Regions from separate parts of the Komagataeibacter oboediens genome, predicted to be linked through region 2. Evidence: riboswitches for the same ligand, from Rfam matches in the RefSeq annotation. Region 2 holds a riboswitch; each other region holds the start of a gene.
The links. Region 2 has a riboswitch for cobalamin ahead of HNO79_RS16420 (hypothetical protein). Riboswitches for the same ligand answer to the same signal wherever they lie in the genome.
Positions count from the first base shown of each region.

Region 1: another riboswitch for cobalamin. It lies ahead of HNO79_RS02330 (DUF1636 domain-containing protein); the one in region 2 lies ahead of HNO79_RS16420 (hypothetical protein).
Region 3: another riboswitch for cobalamin. It lies ahead of HNO79_RS04070 (carbohydrate porin); the one in region 2 lies ahead of HNO79_RS16420 (hypothetical protein).
Region 4: another riboswitch for cobalamin. It lies ahead of HNO79_RS08980 (TonB-dependent receptor plug domain-containing protein); the one in region 2 lies ahead of HNO79_RS16420 (hypothetical protein).

Region 1 is NZ_JABLUU010000002.1:82,905-87,243, forward strand. Features, by position in the region: gene HNO79_RS02310 (hypothetical protein) at 1-223, opposite strand, end outside; gene acuI (acrylyl-CoA reductase (NADPH)) at 222-1,202, shown strand; gene HNO79_RS02320 (CbtB domain-containing protein) at 1,296-1,520, opposite strand; gene HNO79_RS02325 (histidine phosphatase family protein) at 1,693-2,235, shown strand; cobalamin riboswitch at 2,289-2,529, shown strand; gene HNO79_RS02330 (DUF1636 domain-containing protein) at 2,688-3,089, shown strand; gene cobW (cobalamin biosynthesis protein CobW) at 3,095-4,147, shown strand; gene cobN (cobaltochelatase subunit CobN) at 4,182-4,339, shown strand, end outside.
Region 2 is NZ_JABLUU010000061.1:2,932-7,270, reverse strand. Features, by position in the region: gene HNO79_RS16435 (DUF2147 domain-containing protein) at 1-110, opposite strand, end outside; gene HNO79_RS16430 (hypothetical protein) at 164-532, opposite strand; cobalamin riboswitch at 497-731, opposite strand; gene HNO79_RS16425 (hypothetical protein) at 925-1,410, opposite strand; gene HNO79_RS16420 (hypothetical protein) at 1,391-1,906, opposite strand; cobalamin riboswitch at 2,142-2,386, opposite strand; cobalamin riboswitch at 2,514-2,754, shown strand; gene HNO79_RS16415 (LysR family transcriptional regulator) at 3,481-4,339, opposite strand, start outside.
Region 3 is NZ_JABLUU010000003.1:86,749-91,087, reverse strand. Features, by position in the region: gene HNO79_RS04080 (23S rRNA (adenine(2030)-N(6))-methyltransferase RlmJ) at 1-550, shown strand, start outside; gene HNO79_RS04075 (ribokinase) at 633-1,577, shown strand; cobalamin riboswitch at 1,607-1,832, shown strand; gene HNO79_RS04070 (carbohydrate porin) at 2,018-3,628, shown strand; gene HNO79_RS04065 (hypothetical protein) at 3,830-4,339, shown strand, end outside.
Region 4 is NZ_JABLUU010000008.1:125,682-130,020, forward strand. Features, by position in the region: gene HNO79_RS08975 (ABC transporter substrate-binding protein) at 1-442, opposite strand, end outside; gene HNO79_RS08980 (TonB-dependent receptor plug domain-containing protein) at 456-2,564, opposite strand; cobalamin riboswitch at 2,684-2,903, opposite strand; gene HNO79_RS08985 (ribonucleotide-diphosphate reductase subunit beta) at 3,165-4,142, shown strand.

The sequences.
Region 1 (4,339 bases), on a different contig from region 2:
CATCACGCACTGCCCGGCCGGTGCGGAACAGGCATGGGCACGCCTGCCGCCACATTGGAAAATCTTCTTGCACAATCAGAAGGTTCAGAAACCAGACCGCTTCACGATCATGCGAAATCACGCGGCTGTACATAGGAAGACAGACCTGAATCAGGCATGGATGATGCATTGAACGCGGTCCTGCGTTCCCCTCCCCCTCATCACCACGGAAGACTGCCAGCATGTTCGATGCCCTCATGATCAGCCGCGCGGATGGCGTGGTCACGACCCGGCTGGAGCAGGTCGATCCCATGACCCTGCCCGAAGGCGACGTGACGGTGGAAATTGACCATTCCAGCCTGAATTACAAGGATGCGCTGGCCATAACCCGTGGCGCGCCGGTGGTGCGGCATTTTCCCATGATTCCCGGCATCGACCTTGCCGGACGCGTCATCCACTCCGACGATCCCGTCCATTGCACGGGTGACCGGGTTCTGGCCACCGGCTGGGGACTGGGGGAACGGCACTGGGGCGGACTTGCCCGCATGGCCCGCCTGTCGGGACGGTGGCTGCTGCCGCAGCCTACGGGCCTGAGCGCACGGCAGGCCATGGGAATCGGCACGGCGGGACTGACCGCCATGCTGTGTGTCATGAGCCTTGAAGAAGGCGGCCTGACCCCCGCCAGTGGTCCCATCATCGTCAATGGTGCCGGCGGCGGTGTAGGGGGCATGGCGATCATGCTGCTGGCGCAGCTGGGCTATCAGGTGGTGGCGGTCACCGGACGGCCACAGCTTCATGCCTACCTGACCGGCCTGGGGGCCGCAGAGGTACTGCCGCGCGATACCCTGTCTCCCACTGGCAAGGCGCTGGAAACCGCGCGCTGGGCGGGGGGAATCGACGTTGTAGGTGGCGAGACGCTGGCCGCGATGTGCGCCTCCATCCAGTACGGGGGCACGGTGGCGGCATGCGGGCTGGCGGGCGGGCTGGCGCTACCGATGACAGTGGCGCCGTTCATCCTGCGCGGCGTACGCCTGCAGGGAATCGACAGCGTGATGTGTCCGCGTCCGCGCCGCATGACGGCATGGGCCCGGCTGGCGCGCGATATCGATCCCACACGACTGGAAAGCATGCTGCACGATGCCCCCCTGTCCGACGCCATTGCCATCGCGCCGCGCATCCTTGCCGGTCATATCCGGGGCCGGACCGTCATCACCATCAACTGAACCACCCGGGGCCACGCAATAAAAAACGGCATGCCCGCAGGGGCATGCCGTCCGTCACCCGCCATCGCGCAACCATGGCACGACGCCGTGCCTTCAGTGGCAGGGGAAACCCAGCAGGTGACGGCCATCATGCACGAATTCATGCACGTAATGACCGGAAATAAGGGAGGTCGCCCCCTGCTCCGCTCCGACGAAATACAGCAGCAGGGACGCCAGAACCAGCCCGAACACACCCCACGGCAACAGGTCGCGAACCGGGATGGAAACCTGCGGCGCGGCGACAGCGGCGCTGGACAGAACGGATGTATCTTGGCTCATTGACTGGAAACTCCCTGGATCACATGCGACCCGGGGCAGCATGTGGGCGACGTGCCGCGTCAGGCCGTCCTTCCCATAACCGGATCGGGGCGCATGTTTCCAAAAACGGCATGGAAGGTCAATCACTCCCTGTGCATATCCCACCCCTTCCCCCCGTGCGCGGCCACTGCGCATGACCCAGACCCTGACCTGCATCGCGCTGCCTGCCGCCGGGTGCATGCGTCGCGGCATTTTCCCGAGACGTGATGAAATCCCGCCCCTGCCCACCGGTCTGGCGCGGCACATCGGGACGGCCGGGCAGATCATGCTGCCCCCCGCCCTTCTGGCCGCGTGGCCTTCCACCGCCACCGGCACGGCCTGCCCGCAGGCGGCTCTGACCGCGCCGGACATGGGCGCATGGCACGGGCAATCGCTGAAGGACCTGCCGCCTGACGACGTGGCGCGCTGGGTTGCGGATGCCGGTTTCACCCCGCCGGGGGGTGAAAGCCGGGCTGCGCACCTGCATCGCATGACCCGGTGGCTGGATGCCCTGCCGCCTGCGCCCGCGCAGATCACGGTGCTGACGCATGCCACGGTGGTCCGGGCCATCGTGGTGGCTGCCCTTGGCGGAAGCGCAGCCATGCTGTCACGGCTGGATATCGCCCCCCTGACCCGGTCCCGCCTGACCCGCCATACGGCATGGCGCGTGGCCATCAGCGGCGCACCGCTGCCATGACCGCATGGCATGCGCCCCGCACCGGGTTCCTTTGACAGTGCCGGGACCGATCGTCTAAATCCGCCGGTGATGGTTCCCCCTTCCGGGGGAGAATAGGGAAGACGGTGCGCCATACCGGCAAGTCCGTCGCTGCCCCCGCAACTGTGGGTGGTGATGTCCCGGCACGGTCCATGAAAACATGGACCGGCATACGCCACTGGCCCCCTTCACGGGACCGGGAAGGCCGCCGGGATCGGGGGTGCGGCCGCACCCTCCGCCACAAGCCAGGAGACCTGCCATCATGCCACGCCCTGCCGGCGGGCATAACAGGACCGAATTCGATCGCATGGCCGGCGGGGTGCCCGGCACGCGACAGGCGACCATCCCGCCCCATGCCGGGTGACGCCGCCATGACCGTGCACCCCGCATTCAGCTGCCACGCGCAGCACCGCCGCGAAAGGGCACGGACCGTCATGAGCATTCCCGCACCACCCGAGCCGACGGATGAGACCGGCCCCGTTCACCTGCATGTCTGCGTGACCTGCCGCCGTGGCCTGCCCGCGTCCGACAATCCGCCGGGACGGCAGCTGCATGACGCCATGCAGGCGCTGGCGGCGGACAGCCCGCAGGTCGTGGTACACGAGGTCAGCTGCCTTGCCGCCTGCAATGACGGCTGCACCGCCGTGGTGGCCATGCCGGGCAAATGGGGTTGGCTGCTGGCCAATCTCGGGCCGGAGAAGGCGGATGACCTCATGACGTATGTCGCGGCCTACGGCGCATCACGCAGCGGCACCGTCATGCCGTCCCGCCGCCCCGCCAGCCTGTCGGACATGGTGCGCGGCCGTTTCCCCGCATCCCTTTTTTCAGGAGCCTGATCGCCATGACCCCATCCACCACGGCCCGCGCGCGGGTGCCCGTTACCGTCATCACCGGTTTCCTGGGGGCGGGCAAGACCACGCTGCTGCGCCATGTGCTGGCCAATGCGAAGGGACAGCGCATCGCCATTGTCGTCAATGAATTCGGCACGCTGGGCATTGATGGCGATACGCTGCGCGCCTGTGGCGTGGAAGGCTGCCGCGACGAGGATATTGTCGAACTGACCAATGGCTGCCTGTGCTGCACGGTGGCAGATGACTTCCTGCCCACCATGGAGGCGCTGCTGGACCGTGATGCACCGCCCGACCATATCGTGATCGAGACATCGGGGCTGGCGCTGCCCAAGCCGCTGCTCAAGGCATTTGGCTGGCCCACCATCCGCACCCGCATGACGGTGGATGGCGTGGTGACGGTCGTGGATGGTCCCGCGGTCGCCGCCGGCCGCTTTGCCGACGACCCCGAGGAAGTCGCCCGCCAGCAGGCCGCCGACCCGTCGCTGGACCACGACAACCCGCTGGCTGAAGTATACGAGGACCAGCTTCTGTCCGCCGACCTGGTGGTGCTGAACAAGACCGACCTCATGACGCCCGCGCAGGCCGACGCGGTGGAATCGTCCATCCGCGCCGAGATCCCGCGCGTGGTGAAGGTGGTGCGCGCGACCGACGGACAGGTGGACCCCGCCATCCTGCTGGGGCTTGATGCCGCAGCGGAAGATGACCTTGACGCCCGTCCCTCGCACCACGATGCCGAAGGCGGCGAGCACGAGCACGATGATTTCGAAAGCTTTGTCGCACCCGTGCCCGAACAGGACAGCGTGGAAGATTTCGTCGCGCGGCTGAAAACACTGGCTGAACGGCATGACATCCTGCGCATGAAGGGCTACGCCACGGTGCGCGGCAAGGCCATGCGCCTTGCGGTGCAGGGGGTGGGCAGCCGTTTCCGCCACCAGTTCGACCGCGCCCTGCCCAAGGACGCGCCGCGCACGGGCAGCCTTGTGGTCATTGGCCAGAAGGGGCTGGACCAGTCCGCCATTACGGCTTCATTGGCGCAGGGCTAGACGGCAGGCAGACTGACGGGAACGGGGCAGCGCCATGCATCTGCTTGCACGTGAGGTCCGCACGCTGGATGACGGCGCGCAGGCGGAAGACCTGGGGCATGCCCCGGCTGATATCGTGTTCCTGTCCTTTTCGGACAGTGACCTGCTGTGCCTGAGCGCCGCCCACGCGGCACAGGACGCGCCTGCCGCGAC
Region 2 (4,339 bases):
ACGGCGGGCGGAACTGTTGTCGCTGGAGGAACTTGTGCGTGAACAGCAGCCCCTCCAATCATGATACTGAGTATTAGCGAGACACAGGTTGCTTTTTGCGCAATATTCATGATGTGTCTTTCGTCGCTTCGTACATGACTAAAATTATGGAACATCGGCGGATCTATCGGAGAATTCGGATCGAAAAGCGCATGATTGATGCCCCGAGATGCGCGCCATGGGAATGAGCGGCGAGGGTGCTATCTACGCCATGGACGTTTTCCATGATAGCCTTGTCGCGCCTGCTGCCCATTGCTGCACCGGCTTGAAGGGCCCAGTAAGGGTCTTCAGCAACATGCGGGCGTTTCAGGCCGGTTGTCAGAAACGCGCCGGTCCCGCGATGCTGCATCACGATGTTTCCGCCAGAAACAGGAAACATGGGGGGCATTGATCGGCCGCATTGGTCTTCCCATGACGCATGGGAAATCTCCTGCCTTCGGTGCATCCCGCCCGACGACGTGGTTTGCAGACGATGGCAGGTCTCCTGGCTCACGGATCATGGCCAGCCAGTTCATGCCTTCCCATTCCCCAAGGGAAACAGTGGCTCACCCGCAGGTGAACGAACTGGTGGCATACCGCATACAGTTGCGGGAGCAGCCGCTGACTGGCTCCCGGAACAGAATTGTCCAGCCAGAGCGTTACAGCGTTCCCTTTTAACCCGCTCGCGCGGGGCCATCATCAATCAAGGGTCTCATTCCATTATGCGCGAAGTGAGAGGAACGCCCAATTCCTCGAAACGCGATGCCGGCCTGCATGGAACGAAGAGCTTGTTGATGCCAATCAAACTTGTCGCTCCGATCCAATAAGTGTAGGTCACTCAGTGTCTTCATCTTCGAAACACGCGGGCGGGGATACGCGCCCGCGCGTTAGCCACTATGTTGTCAATCAGGCGTTCGGGCTTGATGCGCTATACAAGTGCATGGCGGCGTCACGCGCGCCAATTGTCCATTGCGCGGAAATATAGGCCTGAAGCAAGGCCATGAGCGCCTCGACCCCGTGCGTGTCCGATAAATCGCGGGCTGTATCCACATAGGCGAGAGCTTCTAATAGCAGGGGCGAAAACAGTTCCTCAAGATAGTCGCCCCGCGCCTTCGGCGCAGCGGGTAATCGGCCAGCGGAAGGTACCAGACGTAGGAATGTTTCAAATCCATCCGCACGAATGCGGTCTTCCGGATTGGGGGCAGGGAGTTCAGTCTTGGCTATTGCCTGAATTACATCTTCCCGCAGAGGTGCGGATTCCATAAGGCGGGATACCGAGACAGAACGCTGACGTCGCCGCTGTTGTATGAGAATAAAATCAGGCGAAGGGACGGGAGAGGCCATTTTTCGTTTCACCGGGAATCGGATCGGATTAACTGGAAAGATCTGCATCGGACAGGCCTTCTTGAGTCAGGATGCGAGCATCCTCGTCACGCCATGCCGCGATCATGTCTGGGTTCTGACTGAGCCATCCAATTCTCTCGGCACAATATACAGGAACTCTGAATTTCTGGCCGCGCTGATTGTTCAGGATTGTTCCTGTCTGGTGCAGGCGCCCGTCTCGTGTCCAGAAAAGACGCTCCTGGTTGGTGATCCCCAGAATCTGTCGAACCTGTCGCGGCGTAAACGGACGAAAAGACAGCGCGGTGATCTGTTTTTCCACCGAGTTGGCAATAGCCTCCAGAGCATCTGTCCTTTCACGCATAATGGCGGCTATAAAGCGGGCGAAAAGCTGCTTTACCTCTGGTAGCCGCAGGCGAAGGGACGAGGATTGATCCAGACAGGCCGCAATAAGCATCCGAATTGCAACAACCGGCTCTGGCTCCGTAATGGTCGCCATTAGGCGCGACGCAATGGAAGGGAGTACCATGCTCATATCTGTGTTCATGGATATTTCTTTTTATCAGAATAAAACGTAGGTACCTGTGTCCTGGGGTCAGGAAAGTACATGCGAATTATAAGCCGCAGGCCGCGAGGTCTGTTGCTAAGGTTGCCTTACGAAGCCGGGATTCATTCAAGCACAGGCTAACGATCCGCATACATATGGAGGCTTGATAGATATATCGATACGCGAAAGAACGCGTCATAGCTGATCTCCTGCCACCGGTCGGTCCCGCCCGGTAGCACGGTTTGCGACGGTAGCAGGTTTCCTGGCTCACGGATCATGGCAGCTCGGTCCTGTCTTCCCACTCCCTTACTGGAAGCAGTGACCCATCTGATCGGACATCAGATGATCGGATCCGGCTACATACCGCCTACAGTTGCGGACGCAGCTACCGACTGGCTCCCGGATCATCGCAGATCCCGCCAGAGCTTACGGTATTCCCTATTAATCCGCTTGCGCGGCACCACCGACATAAAAGCTGGTCGCAATATGCGTCAGATTTCGTGATCTACGCAATATGGATTTTCCAAAAAACCTGCGATGAAAGAGCATGGTATCCTTCACACAGACGGGAAGCTGGCAGGCTTGCACTGCTCGCGGGCGTGCGTCACACTACCTCTACATCAAAGGCCCCGTGCGAACGGGTTAATAGGGAACGCCGTGCGTTCTGGCAGGACTTATCAGGGTCCGGGAACAAGTCGGTGGCTGCCCCCGCAACTGTAAGCGGAGAGATACCGGATCGTATGTCCTCTTAACAGGACCCGTCACTGGCTATGCTCAACAGGCCGGGAAGACAGAACCGATATCAAGGACCCGTAAGCCAGGAGACCTGCCTTTGTGACGTAACCAGTTCTATCGGGCGGGGCGCCCGACAGACGGAGTGGCGATCATGTCTTCTGTTTTATCTGCTGCGTTCCCCATCCAGCGTGTTCTTTCCTGACCAGTTCTGAAGAATTACATCCATTGGCCAATGGCGTGTCGCGGGTCTAATCCCGTCAAACGCTACAAGGGGAACATGAGAAATGCGTACATATTTTGGCGGCAACCAGCGAAATGGCACAGGTCGATCTTATTTCGGATCGGAGAGCCTGACTCCCGCACAGAAACGGGCCATTCTGTCCCTGCCGAAAGACGGGGGGTATGGAACCTTGCTGGATGGAGGAAGCATCAGATCATCTCTCGTACTGATGGGCTTTATTGCAGGTGGATGTTCTGCGCGATGGGGGATGGGGCATTCCCGCCTTACCGCACGCGGTCGGGAACTGCGACACAAACTCGAAGGCTGCGGATCTTAGAATCCTGTCGGCAGTATGCGTTGTGAGATAGGAACAGAGAATTTCTACGATACAGAGATCGCCGACCGGTTGGTCCACGGACAAATTTTCAGCGTTCACCATGACTTTATTTCGTGTCTCCGTCGTGAACTCCGGGACAGGAGAAAGACGCATCGACTCACCTGTCGGCACTAAAAAAGTGACTGCGTCAGGCACGGATCACGCTATCCATCTGTCGCCAGGTCCAGCAGTGCTTATCATTTTCTATTCTTTTTGACCCCGTACAGTCAGGCATGTCTTGACTCACTGATTCATACCCGCGAGTTCTATAAAATCGCGTAAATATTGAATGTCTTCATCCGTCTCGCGATGACCAAGAAAGATCTGTTTCGCAATACCGTTTATACCAAGTTTAACAGGATAAAGCTCAAAGCGAGAGGCATATTCTTCGACAAGCCATCGTGGAAGTGCTGCAACACCGCGGCCATGTGATACCATGACAAGCATGATATCGGTCGTTTCTATCTGCTTCTGCTGTCGCGGGGCTATGCCTGCGGGTTGCAAAAACTGAGTATAGATATCGAGGCGCTCTGACGGTACGGGGTATGTAATCAGTATTTCGCCAATGAGCTGATCTGGCAAAACATACTGTGAATTTCGCAAAGGATGTTCGGGGCCTACAACTAGTACCAGTTCATAGTCAAAAACCGACGTAAATTTAAGGCCTGGCTTGTAGAGCGGATCCGGGGTCACAAGAATATCGATCTCGTTGCTGAATAGCGCACCTATTCCGCCAAACTGAAATTTCTGGCGTACATCTACATCTACCTTGGGCCATCTTTCCAGATAGGGCGACACTACTTTCAAAAGCCATTGATAGCAGGGATGACACTCCATCCCGATGCGAAGCGTTCCGCGCTCGCCAAGGGCGAACTGTTCAAGCCGATCTTCTGCCAGCGTGAATTGTGGAAGGAGACGGTTGGCAAGAGACAGGAGCCACTCTCCCGCCTGAGTGAGCACGAGAGAGCGTCCTTCACGTTGCCATATCTTCACGCCAAGCTGGCTTTCCAGCTTGCGGATGGAATGACTAAGCGCAGGCTGGGTCAGATTGAGGCGCGCTCCTGCAGCCGTCAATGAGCCTTCGCGCGCAACTTCCTGAATG
Region 3 (4,339 bases), on a different contig from region 2:
CGGCTCCCCCGCCATTGTGGCGGACATGCTGCGACCGGGCGATACACTGACCTGCTGTGAACTGCACCCCGAGGACCAGCGCAGTCTGCGCCGCCTGTTCCGCAACAATCCCGCCGTTTCCGTACATGGTCGCAACGGATACGAGGCCGTCACCGCCCTGCTGCCCCCACGGCAGGCAAAGCGGGGGCTTGTACTCATGGATCCGCCCTTTGAACGGACGGATGAGTTCCATACCCTTGCAAAAGCCATCATCACAGCACGCCAGCGATTTGGTAATGGCATCATCGCCACGTGGTATCCCATCAAGCATCGCGCGCCCACACATGCCTTCCACAACGCGCTGAAGGATGCGGGACAGCGCAACCTGCTCGCCCTTGAACTGACCCTGCGGCCACCGCTGGACCCGACGCGGCTGAATGGCAGCGGACTGCTGATCGCCAATCCGCCGTTCCGGTTCGAGCAGACCGCGCGCGCCATCCTGACCACCCTGTGCCGCTATCTGGGTGATGGGGAAACACAGGCCGAAGTGGAATGGGTCGTGCCCGAATAAAACGGTCCCGGCCGCCTGTATGCCGGTAACGGGCGATGATAGGGTGGCCTATCCGTGTTTCCCATCGTCCAAGGTTTCCTTCATGCCTGCATCGTCCCCCCATATCGCCGTCATCGGCAGCACCAATATCGATTTTGTCGCGCATGTCGAACGCTTCGCACAGCCAGGCGAAACGCTGCATGTCCATGCCTCCACCACCGGGCTGGGGGGCAAGGGCGCCAACCAGGCCATCGCGGTAGCGCGGCTGGGACAGGACGTGGCGCTGGCGGGCTGGACCGGAACGGACATGCTGGCCACCATGGCGCGCACCACGCTGCAACAGGCCGGAGTGGATACGCACTGCCTTATGGAAGACCCCGCGGCCGACACCGGCCGGGCCTTCATCACCATAAACCATGCGGGGGAAAACCAGATCCTTGTGGATGGCGGAGCGAACATGGCGCATGGGGCGGAGGCCTGCCCGCTTCTGTCGCCCGTCCTGGATCATGCAACGCTGGTGATGATGCAGATGGAAATGCGTCACGCGCTGGTGCTGGCCATGGCCCGCACGGCACGGGAACGGGGCATACCCGTCATGCTGGACCCCGCCCCGGTCCCCGCGCGTGGCCTGCCCGCCGAACTGTACCCACTGGCGGACATCATCACCCCCAACGAACGCGAAACCCGCGACCTGACAGGCATCGAACCCACGGATGAGACGACCGCCCTGCAGGCGGCACAGATCCTGCATGCCCGTGGCACGCGCACGGCCATCATCAAGCTGGGGCACCGGGGTGTCGTATATTCCGCGCCCGATGCGCAGGGGTTCGTGTCCCCCTTCCGCGTCAGGGCGATTGATACGGTGGCGGCGGGGGACTGTTTCAATGCGGGACTTGCCAGTGCACTGGCCCGCGGGGCGGCCATTGGGGAAGCAGTACGCTTCGCCGCCGCATGCGGTGCACTGGCCACGACCCGTCCGGGTGCCGCGCAGGCCGCGCCCACCATGGATGAGGTGGCGGACCTGCTGGACCGACAGCCTCCGGCCTGATCTTGCCTAATGGACTGTAAACGCTATAGTCCGGGCCATAAGTCAGCGGTCCCGTGCAAACGGGTTGGAAAGGGAATGCTGTAAACCCCGGCGGGATATCATATCCGGGGGTGGAGTCGGCAGCTGTACCCGCAACTGTAAACGGAGAGTGTTTCATCTGCTGCCGCCCTGCGGCAACCACTGGCTCCGGCCGGGAAGGGAGATGAAATGCAGCGACCCGTAAGCCAGGAGACCTGCCGCTGTCCTTTAACGATATCGTCGGGCGGGCTGACCGGAGATGGGCATGAGACATGAACACGACCAGCTAGCATTCCGTCCCCCCGTACCAGCAGTGGCCTGCCCGGCGGGTCGCCCTTTTCCGGCCCCATATGGCCGGACCCATCCTGACGGGATGTCTTTTCATGAAAGTCCTTTTTTCCGGCCCGGCACAATATGGCCGGATGCGAACCCTTTTCCTTTCATCCGGCCTTCTGTCCTGTGGCCTGATCGGCACGTTCGGTTCCTATGCCCATGCACAGGTCCAGACACAGATTGCGCAGGACCGCGTCCGCCTAGGTAATTCCACCCCGCTGATCCAGCAGATCGACCCGGCCACGGTGCGCGATTCAGAACGCGCGCAGGCCGATGCGCAGCAGACGGTAACGACAGACACAGGCACGGATAACGCGCTGGATACCAGCGGCAACCTGCTGGGCAACATGTGGGGTGCACGCCCGTGGCTGTACAAACACGGCATCAGCTTCGACATTCAGGAAGTCGATGAAGTCTGGGGCAACGGTACCGGTGGCACGCCAAGCACCAATGGCGATGGACAGGGATCGGGCACCGGCCCTGCATATGACGGCGTGACCATGCCCACGCTGACCATCGATACCGAAAAACTGTTCGGGCTGAAGGGCGGCCTGTTCAATGTCAGCGCGCTGCAGACGCGCGGACGTTCCATTTCGCAGGATCACCTGAACAATTTCAACCCGATCAGCGGGTTCGAGGCTGACCGTTCCACCCGCCTGTTCGAACTGTGGTACCAGCAGTCGTTCCTCAAGGGGAAACTCGACGTCAAGATCGGCCAGCAGGCCCTTGATACCGAATTCCTGATCAGCGATTACGCATCGCTGTACCTGAACGCCAATTTCGGCTGGCCCATGGCCCCGTCAGTCAACCTGTATGGCGGCGGCCCGTCATGGCCACTCTCCTCGCCCGCCGTGCGGATCCGTTACCGACCCGGCGAGAAGTTCACCTTCATGTTCGCCGCTGCTGACGACAATCCGCCAGGCAACCGCTATAACTCGCTACCCATCCAGCAGGCCACGGGCGCAGTACTGGGCAGCAACAGCGATCCCACCAGCCAGACCTATAACGGCGCCAATGGCACAAACTTCAACATGGGCAATGGCGCGCTGCTGATTACCGAACTGCAGTACGCACTCAATCCGCAGCCCGCCGATACGTCCAACGTCACAAAAAATCCCGGCCTGCCGGGCGTCTATAAACTGGGCGGATATTACGACACCGCCAGATTTCCCGATTACCGCTACAACAACATGGGGCAGGCCCTTGGCGGCCCCAATGACACCACCGGCATCCCGCGCTGGGACCGGGACAACTGGATGGTGTACGGCATCATTGACCAGATGATCTGGCGGCCTTCCATCCAGTCCACGCGTTCGCTGGGTATTTTCGTGCGCGCCACGGGCAATGGCGGCGACCGTAACCTGATCAGCTTCGCCATTGACGCGGGCCTGAACCTGAAGGCCCCGTTCCGGGGACGTGACAACGACACGATCGGGCTGGGCTGGGGCATTGGCCGCGCCAGTTCGGGTGAGCGCCAGTATACCCGCAACGTGGCCCGGACCGGTACCGACAGCCTGGTGCCGGGCAATGAAAACCACCTTGAACTGACCTATCAGGCGCAGGTTACGCCGTGGCTGGTGATGCAGCCGGACCTCCAGTACGTCTGGCATCCCGCAGGCGGCGGCAGCGACCCGTCCTATCCCTACCGTCGTACCGGCGATGAGGCGATTTTCGGACTGCACAGCAATATTACATTCTGAAGGGCGCGCCCTTCACTCCCCGCCCGTACTGCTGTTTGCATTCGCAACCCCCGCCATCCCGACAGCCAGATGCCAAGAGAAGACAAAAGCACAGGGCGGTATTGAAAATTTACATTGTTGTGAGGTACGGGCCCCTTCTATACGCCTGAATGGACAGGCACATGGCTGGGTCCCGTGCCGCATTGCAAAAGGAAAAAACCGTTGCGCCGTCTTGTTGCTTTATGTCTCCCGCTTGCCATGGCCGCCTGCGCGCAGCACACCCCCCGCCCCATGGTGAACTACTGCCAGCAGCCCGGTGTGGCTGCCACGATCGTGGGGATTGCCAACCAGGGCACGCCGGCCGCGTCCCCCGCCGTCCGGTTTGAAGACGGGACGGTCAAGAGCGCCGTCTATAACGACCATATGCAGGTCATGGCCTGCCATGGCAGCCTGGTGCGCAAGGATGGTACCCGTCAGGACGGTATCGCCGTCGCCCGCCTGCCGCACATGCGCACGGGGTGGAAGGAAATCTGGAGCACGAGTGCCGCCAGCCACCAGTGGATATCGGATGCGGACATAGAAAAAAACAGGCAGAACCGGTACGCCGAATATTACGAACATACGCCGCAGGCCTGCAAACCCTACGCGCATGACCTGTTCTACGGCACGCAGAAGTCGGACAAGGAAACGGAACACCTGCGCGAGACGCTGTATGACTGCCTGGCGGACCAT
Region 4 (4,339 bases), on a different contig from region 2:
ACAGGGCTGCCAGGCGGCTGGTAAAGGCCCCCGCCAATTCCCGCCCCCGCGCCGTAGCGCCAATGGCGCGGGCCACCACCATGATCTGATCGGGAATATCCGCCAGCGCCTGTGCCGGCGGCAGGACGAGCACCCGCGCCCCCCTGTCCCGCGCCACCTGAAGTGCGACCGCCGCGGTATAGCTTTCCCCCAGCACGACATCGGGGTGGGCCGTCACAACGTTTTCCGCGGTCGGGCGCAGGACGGGAACCTGCCGCGCCTGTTCACATAGCACCGCATTCCAGCAGTCGCGCGCCAGTGGCGTTATGCCGGCAATCTGCCCCGGCGCGGCCAGCAGAAGCAGCAACTGGTCGGTGCAGACATTCACGGACATCACGCGCGGCAGGGGTTGCGCCCGTGCGATCGGGACACAGCCAAGAATACCGGCGAGGATGCCTGCCATGACCCCCTTCATGTCAGTACGTCAGCATGAAGCCGCCATACCCCGCCCGACCGGGCTGGAGATAACCGACCGGTTCCTCGAACTGTCGGTTCAGCAGGTTGTCCGCCCGCGCGTAGACGGACACATAGCGGTTGATTTTATAATTGGCCGCCACATCAATGGTGAAATAGCCGTGCCCCTTGGCACAGATGCTGGAATCACTGCAATTATTGGAGCCAAGCACCGACAGGTCGCGCCAGCCGCTGGTATACAGGATATTGCCCGAGAATGTCAGGTCGCGGACGGGAGTCCATGTCGTATTGAAATTGAACTTGTGCTGGGGACGTTGCTGCAGCTCGGTATGACTGGTCTCGTCACGCGCATGGGTCCATGTGTAGCTGAGATTGAATTCCAGACTGTCCAGCGCTTTCCAGTTCACGAAAGCCTCCACCCCGTACATCCGCGCCTTCGCAACATTGTCAAAGGTGCCGTTGAAGTTGCCCGACGAATCATACCAGTCGGCGGACTGGATCAGGTTCCGGACCCTGTTGTCATACCATGTGGCGCCAAAATTCAGGTGATCATGCAGAAGTTTCTGCTCCACGCCCGCGTCGTAGCCAATCAGCTGTTCCGCCTTCAGGTCCGGGTTGCCCCTTTCCGAATAACCGGCCCCCACCTGATTGACGAACAGCTGGTACAGCGCAGGGCCGTGGAAACCCGAACCGGCACTGGCCTTGATGATGGTGCCGGTTCCGGGAACGTGGATCGCGGGTGCCACGCGCCAGGTCACATGGTTGCCGTAACGCGAATTGGCGTCGTAACGGATGTTGGCAGCGCCATACAGGATATGCTTCCAGTTGCCCTGATACTGCCCGTAGCCTGCGGTCGTATCCATGCTGGCGGATGTATCGTACCCGCTGTCCCACATGCTGGATGCCGTATGGCTGGTATCGAACGTATCGTGGAAATGCTCGGCACCCACCAGAAGCTGCCCGTACCGCCCGAAACTGAACGTGCCGTGCCAGTCCACCTTCAACCGGCCTGAACGGTAGTAATAGGGATCGGGATTGACCGGACTGCCGTAGCTTGTGCCGGTCTCGGTCCAGCGGTTGCGGTTGGTCATGTAACCAAGGCCCAGCACCTGATCAAAAAAACCGTGGAAGGAAACCAGATGCGCCGTCCCGCGCACGATGGCCTCGTTCTGGGTGGTCTGTTCCCGCACCCCTGAATCCCCATACGCATTTTCAGCCTGCAGGTCATACAGTGAATAGGAATGGTTATTGCCCTGTATCAGGCGCGCCGTCAGGCCAAGGTCAAGATTATGGGTCACGTCGTAGCCCAGCCTGATATTGGCGCTGCGGTTGTCATTGCGGTTGCCTTCGTGCCGCTGCTGGCGGTCCGCGCCATAATATCGTTCGATATAGGACGGGATATTATTGAACCCATCCATACGATAATGGGAAAATTCAACATTATAATGGAACTGCCCCCTGCTGCCTCGCGCACCGAAGGTCTGGTTGAAGGTTCCGTACCCGCCGCCTTCGATCCGGACGAATGGCCTGAAGCGTCCCTGCCCCTGTGCCGTGGTGATGTCGATAACACCCGCCATGGCGTCCGCGCCGTACAGGCCGCTCTGCGGGCCACGCAGGACCTCGATACGACCGATGCCATCGGTCAGGAACTGCCCGGCATCAAAGGCATTGGTGGTATTGCTGCCGTCATTGATGTCCATGCCATCCAGCCGGACCTTGACCTCGCGGGAATTATTGCCGCGCAGGAAAATGGACGACGTGCCGCCCGCCCCGCCCGTCTGCACCACGTTCAGGCCGGGCTGGCGTGCAAGGATATCCGTCAGGCTGCGCCGCTGCTGGGTCTGGATCTGCTTTTCGGTGATGATGGTCATGCTGGTACCGATATCATCCACCCCTGTCGGCCTGCGCGCGGCGCTGACGCTGATCAGTTCGGGCAGGCCGGCATTGTCGGGCGTGACAATGGCTTTCATACTGCCATTGCCAGCGATGTATTGCTTCACGGATGGTTTTTCTGGTGTATCCTTCCCGATGGGCACATCGGCATACGCCATCGTGGCGCCTAGTGTCATGAATGCCGTCGAGGCAATCAGAAAATCACGGAAAATGGTCATAAGGTCTGGATCTCGCGGTCACATCATCGTTGCCACGAGAGCGCGCCGCCACCCGGTTTCCGATCCATAAGAAAACCCGTGGCACCACACCGTCAGGACACCCCGCCCGACAGGTCTCGGTCGCAACCATCATGACGGCAGGTCTCCTGGCTTGCGGCGTCGTCTCCCGCACAACCTTCCCGGAAAACCGCGGTTTCCAGTGGCCCGGACCTTATGTCCGGTAATGCGGGGAACATACCGCTTACAGTTGCGGGGACAGCCGAAGCATTGGACCGCAATCCGCACTTCGTTCCCTTTTCACCCCTTATATGCAGGGGAACCGTCAGCAGGGTTCTGATCGGATGGGCCAGCCCTGTCAACCCGGATCCGCGCGGCCAACGCGGGCGCTGGGGCTGGTCACGTCATTTTTTCCTAAACCGTGGCCACGGTCCGTGCCGTGTGTCCTCAGCGCCGCACCTGAAGATAAAAAACAGCCGGAAAAAGCAGCTTGCCATACCGTGGGAACGGCAATCTGCCCACTGTTTCCCCGGCGGAAGCCGGCTGCGCGCGACGTGGAAATCCACCTGACGTTGGATACTTTTTGGGTTATAGAAGTGGATCATGAGCACAGACACACCCAACCTTCTTTCCCCCAGCCCGGTCTACAAACCGTTCCGTTACCCATGGGCGTTCGAGGCGTGGAAAACCCAGCAGTCCCTGCACTGGCTGCCCGAGGAAATTCCCCTTGGTGATGATGTGAAGGACTGGAACAACAACCTGTCCGAGACGGAAAAATATCTGGTCACCCAGATTTTCCGCCTGTTCACCCAACAGGATACCGAGGTCGAGAACGCCTATATCGATCTGTATATGCCCCGCTTCAAGCCGACCGAAGTGCGGATGATGCTTTCGGCGTTCACCAATATGGAATCGATCCATCAGGCGGCCTACAGCCACCTTCTGGACACCATCGGCATGCCGGAAACCGAATATGCCGCCTTCCTTGAATACGAGGAAATGGCCGCGAAGCACGAATTCCTTAAACGCTTCAACATGGACGACCATTATAATACCGCCCTGTCCATGGCAGTGTTCGCGGGCTTTACCGAAGGGCTGCAGCTTTTCGCGTCCTTCGCCATGCTGCTCAACTTCCCGCGCCATAATTTGATGAAGGGCATGGGGCAGGTCGTGACATGGTCCGTGCGTGACGAAAGCCTGCACGTTGAAAGCATCACGCGCCTGTTCAAGACCTACATGCAGGAATTTGGTCGCCAGATTGACAAGCCCGCCGTGGCGGATGCCATCCACCTGGCCTGCCGTGAAATTGTGGAGAACGAGGACCGCTTCATCGACCTCGCTTTCCGCATGGGGCCGGTGAAGGGCCTGTCAGCGGATGAGGTCAAGCAGTATATCCGCTTCATCGCCAATCGCCGCCTGATCGGGCTGGAACTCGATCCGATCTATGACGTACCCAGCAATCCCCTGCCGTGGATTGACGAGATGATGAACGCGGTGGAGCACACCAACTTTTTCGAAAACCGGGCAACGGAATACAGCCGGGGCGCGACACAGGGAACGTGGGACGAAGCGTTCGCCTGAAATACCGGATCGCACCGCCCCCATCATGCATATGGTGGGGGCGGTTTTACTGCCGGAACCCCGGGTCCTTTTCACACGTTCCAGGAAAACCAGACGGCCCGGGCGCGCATCCATTCCCCTTGCCCGTTATCTCATCCTCCACCATGACGCCAATATCCGGTGGGTGGAAAGGCATAAGATCGGACATTCACCCGCGA